DNA from 3 places in the Paenibacillus sp. GCM10028914 genome. Region 3 is predicted to be linked to each of the others. Evidence: riboswitches for the same ligand, from Rfam matches in the RefSeq annotation. Region 3 holds a riboswitch; each other region holds the start of a gene.
What was found. Region 3 has a riboswitch for cobalamin ahead of ACFQV5_RS05660 (ABC transporter substrate-binding protein). Riboswitches for the same ligand answer to the same signal wherever they lie in the genome.
Positions count from the first base shown of each region.

Region 1 (3,280 bases), on a different contig from region 3:
TGATAACCCAGACTGTTTCCATGCCTGAAGCCTCCTCTTGTTTGAAATAAGTGCTATCTACGTATTCATGTCCAAAACCCAACACCTTAAAACATTACCCGTTAAATCCGATCCGATATCTATTTTATAAAAAAGATGTGCCAAGTAAATATAAAAAAGACGACTCTCAGCCGTCTAAAAGCTTCTTATATCGTTTTAACTTTATTATGTTCCACGATTCGCAGTGAGAAGTACCTGGGGGGCGCCATTCTCAGGGTGCATAACGACTGCTGGGTCAACCCGGAAGACATGCCGGATAAAATCCTCTGTCAGCAATTCGGACGGTACCCCTTCCCCTGCAATTTCTCCATCCTTAAGTACCAGAAGCCGATCACAGAACTGCGAGGCTAAATTTAGGTCATGCAGCACACTAATAACCGTTATGCCGGCTTCATTCCGCCACTCCGCCACCATATTCATAAATTGTAACTGATACCGAATATCCAAATAGGTCGTAGGTTCATCGAGCAGTAGAATTGTAGGCTCTTGAGCCATTACTTTCCCAAGAGCCGCTCGCTGTCTCTGACCTCCACTTAATTGATCTAGCCTTCTGGATTCCAGACTTTCCAGCTCCAGCTTACGGATAATTCGGTCAAGTAGCGGACCTGAGTCATTCTTCTCTCGACCCAGCCAATCCTGAAATGGATAACGTCCCATTTCAATAACCTCACGTACCGTGAAATCAGTCGGAGCAAGACCTTCTTGCTGCAGTACGGCAACGATACGGGCCAGTTCCTTACGGCTGTAGCTAGAAACTTCCCTATCATCCAGCTTAATAGACCCGTTCGAGGGTGTCTCCACACCAGAAAGGAGATGTAGCAGCGTGGATTTACCGCTTCCGTTCGGACCAATAACCCCCCACCATTCTCCTTCTTGTACATTCCAATTGATCCCGGACACTGCATTCAGTCGTGAATAACGCTTGCTTACATCTTGAAGTGTAATCATAGAGTCCCCTCCTTGCGCTGCTTCTTATTCCGATACAACAAATAGGCAAAGAAAGGAGCACCAACAAACGCCGTTACGACCCCGATCGGAATTTCAGTTGGTGATAGTAATGTTCTAGCCGCCGTATCAGACCAGATCATGAAGATCGCCCCTCCTAGTGCCGATAAAGGAATGATGACACGATAATCCGAACCGGTAACAAGACGAATCATATGGGGCACAACCAATCCAACGAAACCAATCACCCCAGACACGGACACCGCAGCTGCCGTCAAAAGTGTCGCAACAATAAGGACAGAGCTTTTCAGCCGATCAACATTAAGCCCCATATGAGCAGCCTGCCGTTCGCCTAATGACAAGAGATTCAACATGCGTGCTCGACTCCATAAATAAAGAAAACCTATGATAAAATATGGGAAAAGTACGATGATGTACGACCACCCTCTCATACTCAAGCTTCCCATCGTCCAAAATAGAATGTCCGTTAGTGTGTCCTTCGACATAACTGTCAAGAAAGAAACCGCAGCCCCTAAAAAAGACTGCATGATTACACCCGATAAAATCAGTCCATGCGTCGGTATTTTCCCGTTATCTTTGGCCAGCAGAAGTACGATCCACAAGGTCAAAATCCCTGTCATAAACGCCACCAGAGGCAGTGTCCAGGCTCCCGCAAACGAGTATTGCAGCCCATAGAAAATCAGAAATGCAGCTCCAAGTGAAGATCCGGATGATACACCAAGTGTAAACGGGTCGGCAAGCGGATTTCTAAGTACTCCTTGAAAAGCAGCACCCGCAACCGCAAGCGATGCTCCAACCAGCATTCCTAATAAAATTCGAGGGAGACGGACCTTCATAATAATCTGCTCTGAAGCCATTTCCCAATTTGGAGCGATTGAATCTCCGATCCAAGGTAACTTGTGAAGTAACATCGCTCCGATTTCTTGGACAGGTAAATGGACTGAACCGATGCCTAAGCAGACTAGAAGCGTTAACAATAATAGAAGAAGACCCGCTATTCCGTAACCGGCAAGTTTTCTACTCATCATGACAACCGTTCCGTATAAGCTGTTTTCGTTATTATAACTCTCATCCGTTTCTCTCCTAATCTCAAGTTTGAGAGCAACTGGCTTCACTATAAGCACCCAAGCAAGCTGGATTCTGACGGAATCCTATTCATCTATCACAAAAAAGCCCCCGATATCTCCATAGAGAATCAGGGGCTACGTTTCGGAAATCATATCAGTCAACTCGTCCACGATAGGTCCGTCAAACGTATTCCTCTCCTCGAAGGACCGTCAGATCATCACGGGGCAGGTCTCCTGACTTACAGGTTGAAATAACATCTTCGCCTTCCCGAACCTAGTATAGGCCAGTGGCTATTGAAGATGTCCCTGATTCACAGTGGCGGGACCGTGCCGGACTTAAACCGGCTTCCCTTTTAACCCGGGAGTAGACCATAACAAGACTATCTCTCCAGGACCCTCGCAAGCATTGAGTATTCTCTTTTTGCCAAACATACTACTCTGTTGACGATTATATGAGATATCCTCTCAGCTTACAACCTCGAAGTTCATTGACATGGCATGGATCTATTATTTTACAAGTGGCTTTAGCGCGTTATACTGCTCCATGATCTCCTTCATTATCGGATGATCTGCAGCTATGCCTGTATACTTAACAGCTGTCTCTAATACGCCCAGTTTTTGAATGGATGCTTGCAGCTCCACGCTTTCTGGATCTTCTGGCACGTTGAATAACAATGCACCCGCCATAGATTTCGCAAGAGAACGATATGTTAGTCCACGCTCATAAGCTTGCAGCGCAGGAGACACAAGACGGTCACCCGGTGACAGCTTACGAATCGGTGAACGCCCTACGCGAGTAACTTCATCTGTTAGTGCAGGGTTCTTGAAACGTTCCAGAATCGTATGAATGTATTGCTGATGTTCACTCTCATTGAACGAATGCTTGTTTATGAGCAATGCACCCGTCTCTTCAAGCACGGAACGAACATGCTCCATAACTTCCTGATCATTCATCGCTTCCTGAATCGTATCGAATCCTTTCAAAAAGCCCATATATGCCGCGGAGCAGTGACCTGTGTTCACGGTAAACAATTTACGCTCGATATATGGTTCCAAACGGTCCACATAATGAACGCCTTCTACCGGAACAAAATTCTCAAACATTTGCGAACGGTCAACAGCCCACTCATAAAAAGGCTCTACAACGACCTTCAAAGGATCCTCGTGCTTCTGAAGAGGTACGATCCGGTCAACTGCCGCATCCGGAA
Region 1 is NZ_JBHTFO010000017.1:555,915-559,194, forward strand. It holds gene ACFQV5_RS20030 (L-cystine transporter) at 1-22, opposite strand, end outside; gene ACFQV5_RS20035 (ABC transporter ATP-binding protein) at 205-987, opposite strand; gene ACFQV5_RS20040 (FecCD family ABC transporter permease) at 984-2,030, opposite strand; cobalamin riboswitch at 2,281-2,486, opposite strand; gene ACFQV5_RS20045 (mannitol-1-phosphate 5-dehydrogenase) at 2,580-3,280, opposite strand, start outside.
Region 1: linked by a shared signal. The riboswitch ahead of ACFQV5_RS20040 (FecCD family ABC transporter permease) and the one ahead of ACFQV5_RS05660 (ABC transporter substrate-binding protein) in region 3 are both predicted to bind cobalamin.

Region 2 (3,280 bases), on a different contig from region 3:
GAGTCGCGATACCATTTTCAATTCCAAGCCGCACCAGATTAATCGTGTTAAAGGACAGATTTCCTTTTCCGCTCAGCCGATTTCTGCCAAAACGATCTGAGATCGTACGTGTACGGCATCCCATCGTTGCAATAATGGTGTCAGGGTCTTCGGGATCATAATAGGGAAGATTGAATGATGCATCCACATTGACGAAGTTCGGGTATAACCGGCGACTAGAGCACTCAATTGCTTTAAGAAACAAATCATAGTTAGGATCACCTTGCGATTGATTGACGCCATGTTTGCACTGGAAAATATGCTGTGGAAAGATCGGTGTTTCCCCGCGGCCTAGCCCTTTCATCGTTGCATTAAGCAACGCATGAGAAACCAAGCGCCCTTCCGAAGAAGTACACATTCCGTAATTTAACGATGTAAACGGAATTTGCCCCCCTGCTCGGCTACTCATCGTATTTAAATTATGGATTAAAGATTCTGCAGCCTGATTCGTTTCGTTTACAGTTTCTTCATAGGCGAAATCATAAGTACGTGGAAATTGTTCTCGAAGCTGCTTATTATCCATCACCAATTCTTCTTCTGAAAACTCATACGTTTGATCCTGATCCACTTCACCCAGATAGGTCAGCCCTTTTCTAAAATGTTTACGGAAAGATCGGCCTACATACGGTGCCAAGTCCCAATCAATCTTATTAGCGGATACCCCGCCGAATTGGCTGTTCTGTTGGGACTGGAATATAATCGCGACAAGAGCCATGGCAGTCATGATACTCTGTGGTGAACGCACGGAACCATTTCCGGTGTTAAATCCGTTAGCAAGCAACCGGTCAAACGGAATAAAGATACAGTTGGTGGTCCCTAATGCATATTGATCTAAATCATGCACATATACATATCCGTTTTTTACAGCCTCATTCAGTTCAGTCGGTAGTACGAATGATTTAGCCATCCATTTCGCGTATTCCGAACCGATTCGGCTCATTTTGCCACTAAAGGATTCTCCGTTCAAGTTGGCATTTTCCCTGAGCAGGTCCATATCTTTCGTACCAATCACATCGTTACTAATTTTATACAGTTCACCGCGCTTCATTCTTTCCAGGTCCCGGGCCTCACGGTATTCTTTATATGCTTTAGCAGTGCTTTCAAATCCGATCTTCTTTAGGTACTGAATAACAAGATCTTGTATTTCTTCTACCGAAATTTGATTCACACTCGCTATTTCGGCTTTCACCATTTCACCAATCTGGGTTGAAGCATCAGGCTGAACCTTTCCTTCCGCAGCCGCAAAAGCTTTATCCACTGCACTAATAATTCTCTTAACTTCAAACTCTACCTGAGTACCATCTCTTTTAATTACCTTCATTATTTTCCTCCTATAATTAAGACGAAATGAAAAGAAGCATGATTCCGCAAGTCTGCGGAATGCATGCTTCAATAAAGAATCGGTATAAATCCAATCAGACCGGATCCCCGTCCTATTGAAACACTTTCCTATCAACCGTAGGCAATACAGTGTCGTCAAAATGGCTGGTATCTGGCTTCCGTACATTTTTGGAGAGGCTAAACTCTTCCTTGTTCTCCACAAGTACCTGTTACAGTGGCGGGACCGCTCCGGATTCACACCGGATTCCCATTTAAGATCGGATCCATCCGATCACCATTTAGCACTATATGTAGTTGTCATATCAAAAGATATAACAATATATAGATTTTAACTGTAACAAATATCATAGCACTTTAATTAGCTTCGGTTGGCATAGGTGTAGGAGTAGGTTTCGCAAATCCTGTCTTGTACTTCTCATCGATCAAAGTTCGGATTTCGCTCAGGCTTTTCCCTTCACTTTTCAGTTTCGCAGATTCTACGGCAATATCTAGACAAACACCACAGCGCGTACCATGATCATCCCAAACAACACTGCCGTCTTCCTTAACTTCATCAATGAAACAGTTCAGATTGTTCTCATGACCAGCGCTTTCACCGCATCCACAATAGCATGGAATCCATTGGAGCACATCCTTAACCTGAGCAGCAAGAGCGTATATTGTCCGAAGCTCTTGACTTTTATCATTCAAAAATGTTGGCAACTCCTTAACAGAGGCAGTAATCTCCTGAATATCCCCATTCGCAAGTTGAGACTGTGAGCCGTGTTCATGAGTAGCCTCCGTCTCTGATTCTTGTTTCGTATGGGCAGGCTCCTGAGCTTTTTCAGCGCCACATCCGCTCAGCAGCAGACCAACAGATAATATTAAAACTACAAATTTCTGTTTTTGCATACTATTGTCCTCCCCATTAACCTCTGCAATTCGTATTCCCTTGATAGACCTAGACGCTCTATATAGTTAACATAATTCCTATTGAAGCACCCGCAAGCCCGAGTAATACGGAGGTGATAACATAAATCAGAGCTTGCACATAGTGTTTATTCACTGCCAAAGTAATAGCTTCGTACCCAAAAGTTGAAAAGGTCGTAAAGGCTCCGCAAAAACCTGTTCCTAATAAACCATATACCATTTCAGGCATACGCTCAGCAGTACCGACCAATATACCCAGCAAAAGGGAACCCACCAAATTGACAAGAAGCGTTGCCCATGGGAAGGAAGATCCTACTCTCTTTCCTACCCATATCCCAATACCGTAACGAGAAACCGCTCCGACGATACCACCTATTCCTATCCATACGATCATGATGTCTCACCTTCTTGTGTTGCACCCATTCTCCGTCCTAACGAAACCCCAATAAAAGCCATAATCAATCCACCGAACACACTAAGCATCACGTAGAGCCAAGCCGTCAGCATCTGACCATTTCTAAACAATTCGACAGTGTCGACCGTAAAGGTAGAGAATGTGGTAAACGCACCTGTAAATCCGGTTCCCAGAAACAAACGAGTCTCCGCTGATATCATCGTGGAACGTAAACAGTAAGTCAAGAACCATCCGAGGAACAAGCATCCTGCCAGATTGATGAGTAAAATCGCTTGCGGAAAACCACTATCAGGAAGTGGTATCATCTTACTAACGCCATAACGGCATAATGTTCCGATAAATCCTCCTGCACCTACGAAAAGTAAATTTCTGCCCATAAAATTCCCTTCCACTTCCGTATCATAAAACGTTCATTATTTATTATCCCTGCGCAAGCGCTGGTTATGAGAAATTTTAGCCTCGTTCCCCTGCTCGGTCGCCTGGTAGAACACTCGACGCGCAAGCTCCTTAGGCAGGTAATCCTGCTTGACATAATGTCCGGGATAATCATGAGGGTACATGTATCCTTTGTGCCCT
Region 2 is NZ_JBHTFO010000018.1:36,870-40,149, reverse strand. It holds gene ACFQV5_RS20720 (anaerobic ribonucleoside triphosphate reductase) at 1-1,360, opposite strand, end outside; cobalamin riboswitch at 1,506-1,674, opposite strand; gene ACFQV5_RS20715 (PCYCGC motif-containing (lipo)protein) at 1,735-2,271, opposite strand; gene crcB (fluoride efflux transporter CrcB) at 2,330-2,683, opposite strand; gene crcB (fluoride efflux transporter CrcB) at 2,680-3,081, opposite strand; gene ACFQV5_RS20700 (replication-associated recombination protein A) at 3,118-3,280, opposite strand, start outside.
Region 2: linked by a shared signal. The riboswitch ahead of ACFQV5_RS20720 (anaerobic ribonucleoside triphosphate reductase) and the one ahead of ACFQV5_RS05660 (ABC transporter substrate-binding protein) in region 3 are both predicted to bind cobalamin.

Region 3 (3,280 bases):
CGGAATCAGCCGTGGCCGGGGCATTAGGAATTCGTCTCGGAGGGGAGAATGTGTATCATGGTGTCGTCTCTTTCCGTGCTTATATGGGAGAACACACCCGCCCAATGAACAAGGAGGATATTCGGTTAACCATTAAATTAATGCTGAGCGCATCGTTGTTATTTTTACTATTAAGTGCACTTATTATATGGAGCTTAGGTGGAGCAATATGGAGTTAGAATTGACATGTATTCGTCATGGGGCTACGCAGTGGAATAAGGAAAGACGTTATTTAGGTCATACGGATGTTGGAATTCTACAAGAGTCACTGATCGAACTTGCGCCGGTGAAAGAGGCTCTTAAAGGAAGGTCTTTTCGCAAGGTGTTCTGTAGTGACTTGAAGAGATGCAGAGAGACACTCGACTGGATTTATACCGTCTCAGCAGATCAGGTGGTCTTCGATAATCGTTTGCGGGAAATGGATTTTGGCGAATGGGAAGGCCGGACATATGATCAGTTAAAGCATCTGGACACCTACCGGAATTGGCTCAGCGATCCTGAGTCTTCCACCCCTCCTGGAGGCGAATCTTGGGGACATTTTCAGGGGAGAATAGCTGACTTTATGAATGGCTTAACTTGTTTTACTAAGGAAGAGTCGAAGGATAACCAATTATTAATAGTGGCACATGGTGGAGTGATCAGGCAGATTGCAACGATGACGGTTCCCGGTTCTTCCTTTTGGGATTTCTCAGCAGATCCGGGAAGCTTGTTAACGTTGAAGCTGACTTTTGATGGAGGAAAATGGACAGGATATGTAGGATGAGTTTTTTAAAGCTTTGTTAAAAGCTTGTAAGGTGTTCTTATCTAACCTATAATCATGAATTGAGAGCTAAGACTTGTGTCTCAGCATGATGCTATCGAAATGAATAATGAACTTGTGAGGTCTAGAATTAGAAGCGAAAAGGCTTAGGATTCTAGTTAAAAGGGAAGTCGGTGAAAATCCGACACGGTCCCGCCACTGTGAAACAGGGATATTCTCTATATGCCACTGTTCTGCGATAAGCAGGATGGGAAGGTGAGAATATCATTAACCTGTAAGTCAGGAGACCTGCCTTATGAGTAGTACGATGGTCCTTCGAGGAAAGGATTACGTTTGGCTATAGCCTGCGGAACACATGGTCTTGACTGTGAGCCCGTAAGACGTAATCCCTGATTCTTTCTTGTTACAAGAAGATCAGGTTTTTTTTGTTGCACAGACTTCGTCACAAAGGATTCATGGAAATGAGCATTTGTAAATTGCTAAACAAGGGGAGCATCTCACGGAATCATAAAAAAGTAGATAGAGGAGAGAGATGGAAATGAAGCAATTATGGAAGAATTGGACGATGGGTGCTTTAGCACTCATAATGGTACTAGCGCTTGCAGCTTGTGGAGATAATGCAGAGCCGAAACAAACGACAGACCCAGCACCAACCCAACAAGAACAAGTAACACCACCGGCTGATGAGACAGATGCGCTAAAAACCGAATATCCTCTAACGGTAAAAGATGCTACAGGCGAGGAGCTTACATTTAACGAAGCACCAAAGAAGATCATATCGATCTCACCATCAGAGACAGAAGCTTTGTTTGCAATTGGCTTAGATGAGGAAGTTATTGGTGTATCTGACTATGATGATTATCCGGAAGCTGCTACAACGAAGCCAAAGATGGGTGGTCTGTACAACCCTAACGTTGAGGAAATTATTGCAGCACAGCCAGATCTCGTTGTTACAGGTATCTCCATGAGTGCGGAAGGTGCACAGCAGCTACGCGATCTAGGGATTACAATCTTCAAGACAGATCCGAAAAAAGTAGATGATGTGATTGCAAACATTGAAATATTCGGTCAAATCACTGATCATCAAGAAGAAGCTAAAAAGGTTGTAGACAAAATTAAGCAAGATCGTGATGAAGTAACAGAAACATTAAAATCACTGACACCTGAACAGAAAAAGAAAGTATATATCGAGTTCTCTCCAGGCTGGACAGTAGGTAGCGGGGAATATATGGACGAGCTGATTAACTTGGCTGGTGGTATTAATGTTGCCGCTGATACGGTAGGATGGAATGAAATTAGTGAAGAGAAGATCATTAAGGATAATCCAGACGTGATTTTGTTCTCAAAAAATGTTGTTGATGAGAAAACGAAGGAAACACTAGACCAAATGATTAAAGCACGTAGTGGTTGGGATCAGATTACAGCCATTAAGAATGACGCAGTTGTTGGGTTAGATGATAACTTGGTAAGCCGTCCAGGTCCACGTGTTACTGAAGGTTTGAAGCAAATAGCAAAGGCGATCTATCCTGAACTGTTCAAGTAACGCTTAGATTTGTAATGAGATGAAGCAATCGTGCTTTAGATTTAAGAGCTTAAGAAGGAGAAATGATGTATGAGACAAAGTGTCATGGAACGTATCGGAGAAATTCGTGGTCTTGATCAATCTGCGATCGAGGCTGCGAAACTGCACATAAGTAACCTTACTGTCCCTCCTGGCAGCTTGGGTAAACTTGAAGCAATGGCGTTACAGCTTGCCGGCATCACGGGAGAGGTACGTCCTTCATTTGACCGAAGAGAAGTTATTATTATGGCAGGCGACCATGGAGTATGTGATGAGGGTATTAGTGCATTTCCCCAAGAAGTTACACCTCAAATGATTCATAATTTCCTTGCGGGTGGTGCAGCTGTTAACGTGTTAGCCAGACAGGCGGGCGCAGATGTTGTATGCGTGGATATCGGCGTGAATAGCGACTTATCCCATCCTGATCTTTTATCGCGTAAAATCCGGTATGGTACAGCGAATATGGCACTTGGTCCTGCAATGTCTTATGAGGAAGCGATCGAATCTATTCTGGTAGGCATGAAAGTTGTTGAAGATGCTGTCAAACGCGGGGTCCAGCTATTTATCACAGGCGAAATGGGCATTGGTAATACGACAGCAAGCTCAGCAGTTATTTGTGCACTTTCCAACATCCCGGTTGCCGAGGCGGTTGGTCGAGGCACTGGAATTGATGACTCGCGTTTACAGCATAAAATCGCTGTAGTTGAAAGAGCGATAGCGGTGAATGTTCCTGACCCGCAAGATCCAGTGGATGTTCTGGCTAAGGTAGGGGGCCTTGAGATTGGAGGCTTAGTTGGTGTTATTCTAGGAGCAGCGGTACACGGCTGCCCAGTAATTATAGATGGATTTATATCAAGTGCAGCAGCGCTGCTTGCAAAATCGATCTGTCCGGCAGCTGCGGATTATATGGTGGTATCCCA
Region 3 is NZ_JBHTFO010000006.1:218,075-221,354, forward strand. It holds gene cbiB (adenosylcobinamide-phosphate synthase CbiB) at 1-218, shown strand, start outside; gene ACFQV5_RS05655 (histidine phosphatase family protein) at 209-802, shown strand; cobalamin riboswitch at 903-1,109, shown strand; gene ACFQV5_RS05660 (ABC transporter substrate-binding protein) at 1,332-2,342, shown strand; gene cobT (nicotinate-nucleotide--dimethylbenzimidazole phosphoribosyltransferase) at 2,412-3,280, shown strand, end outside.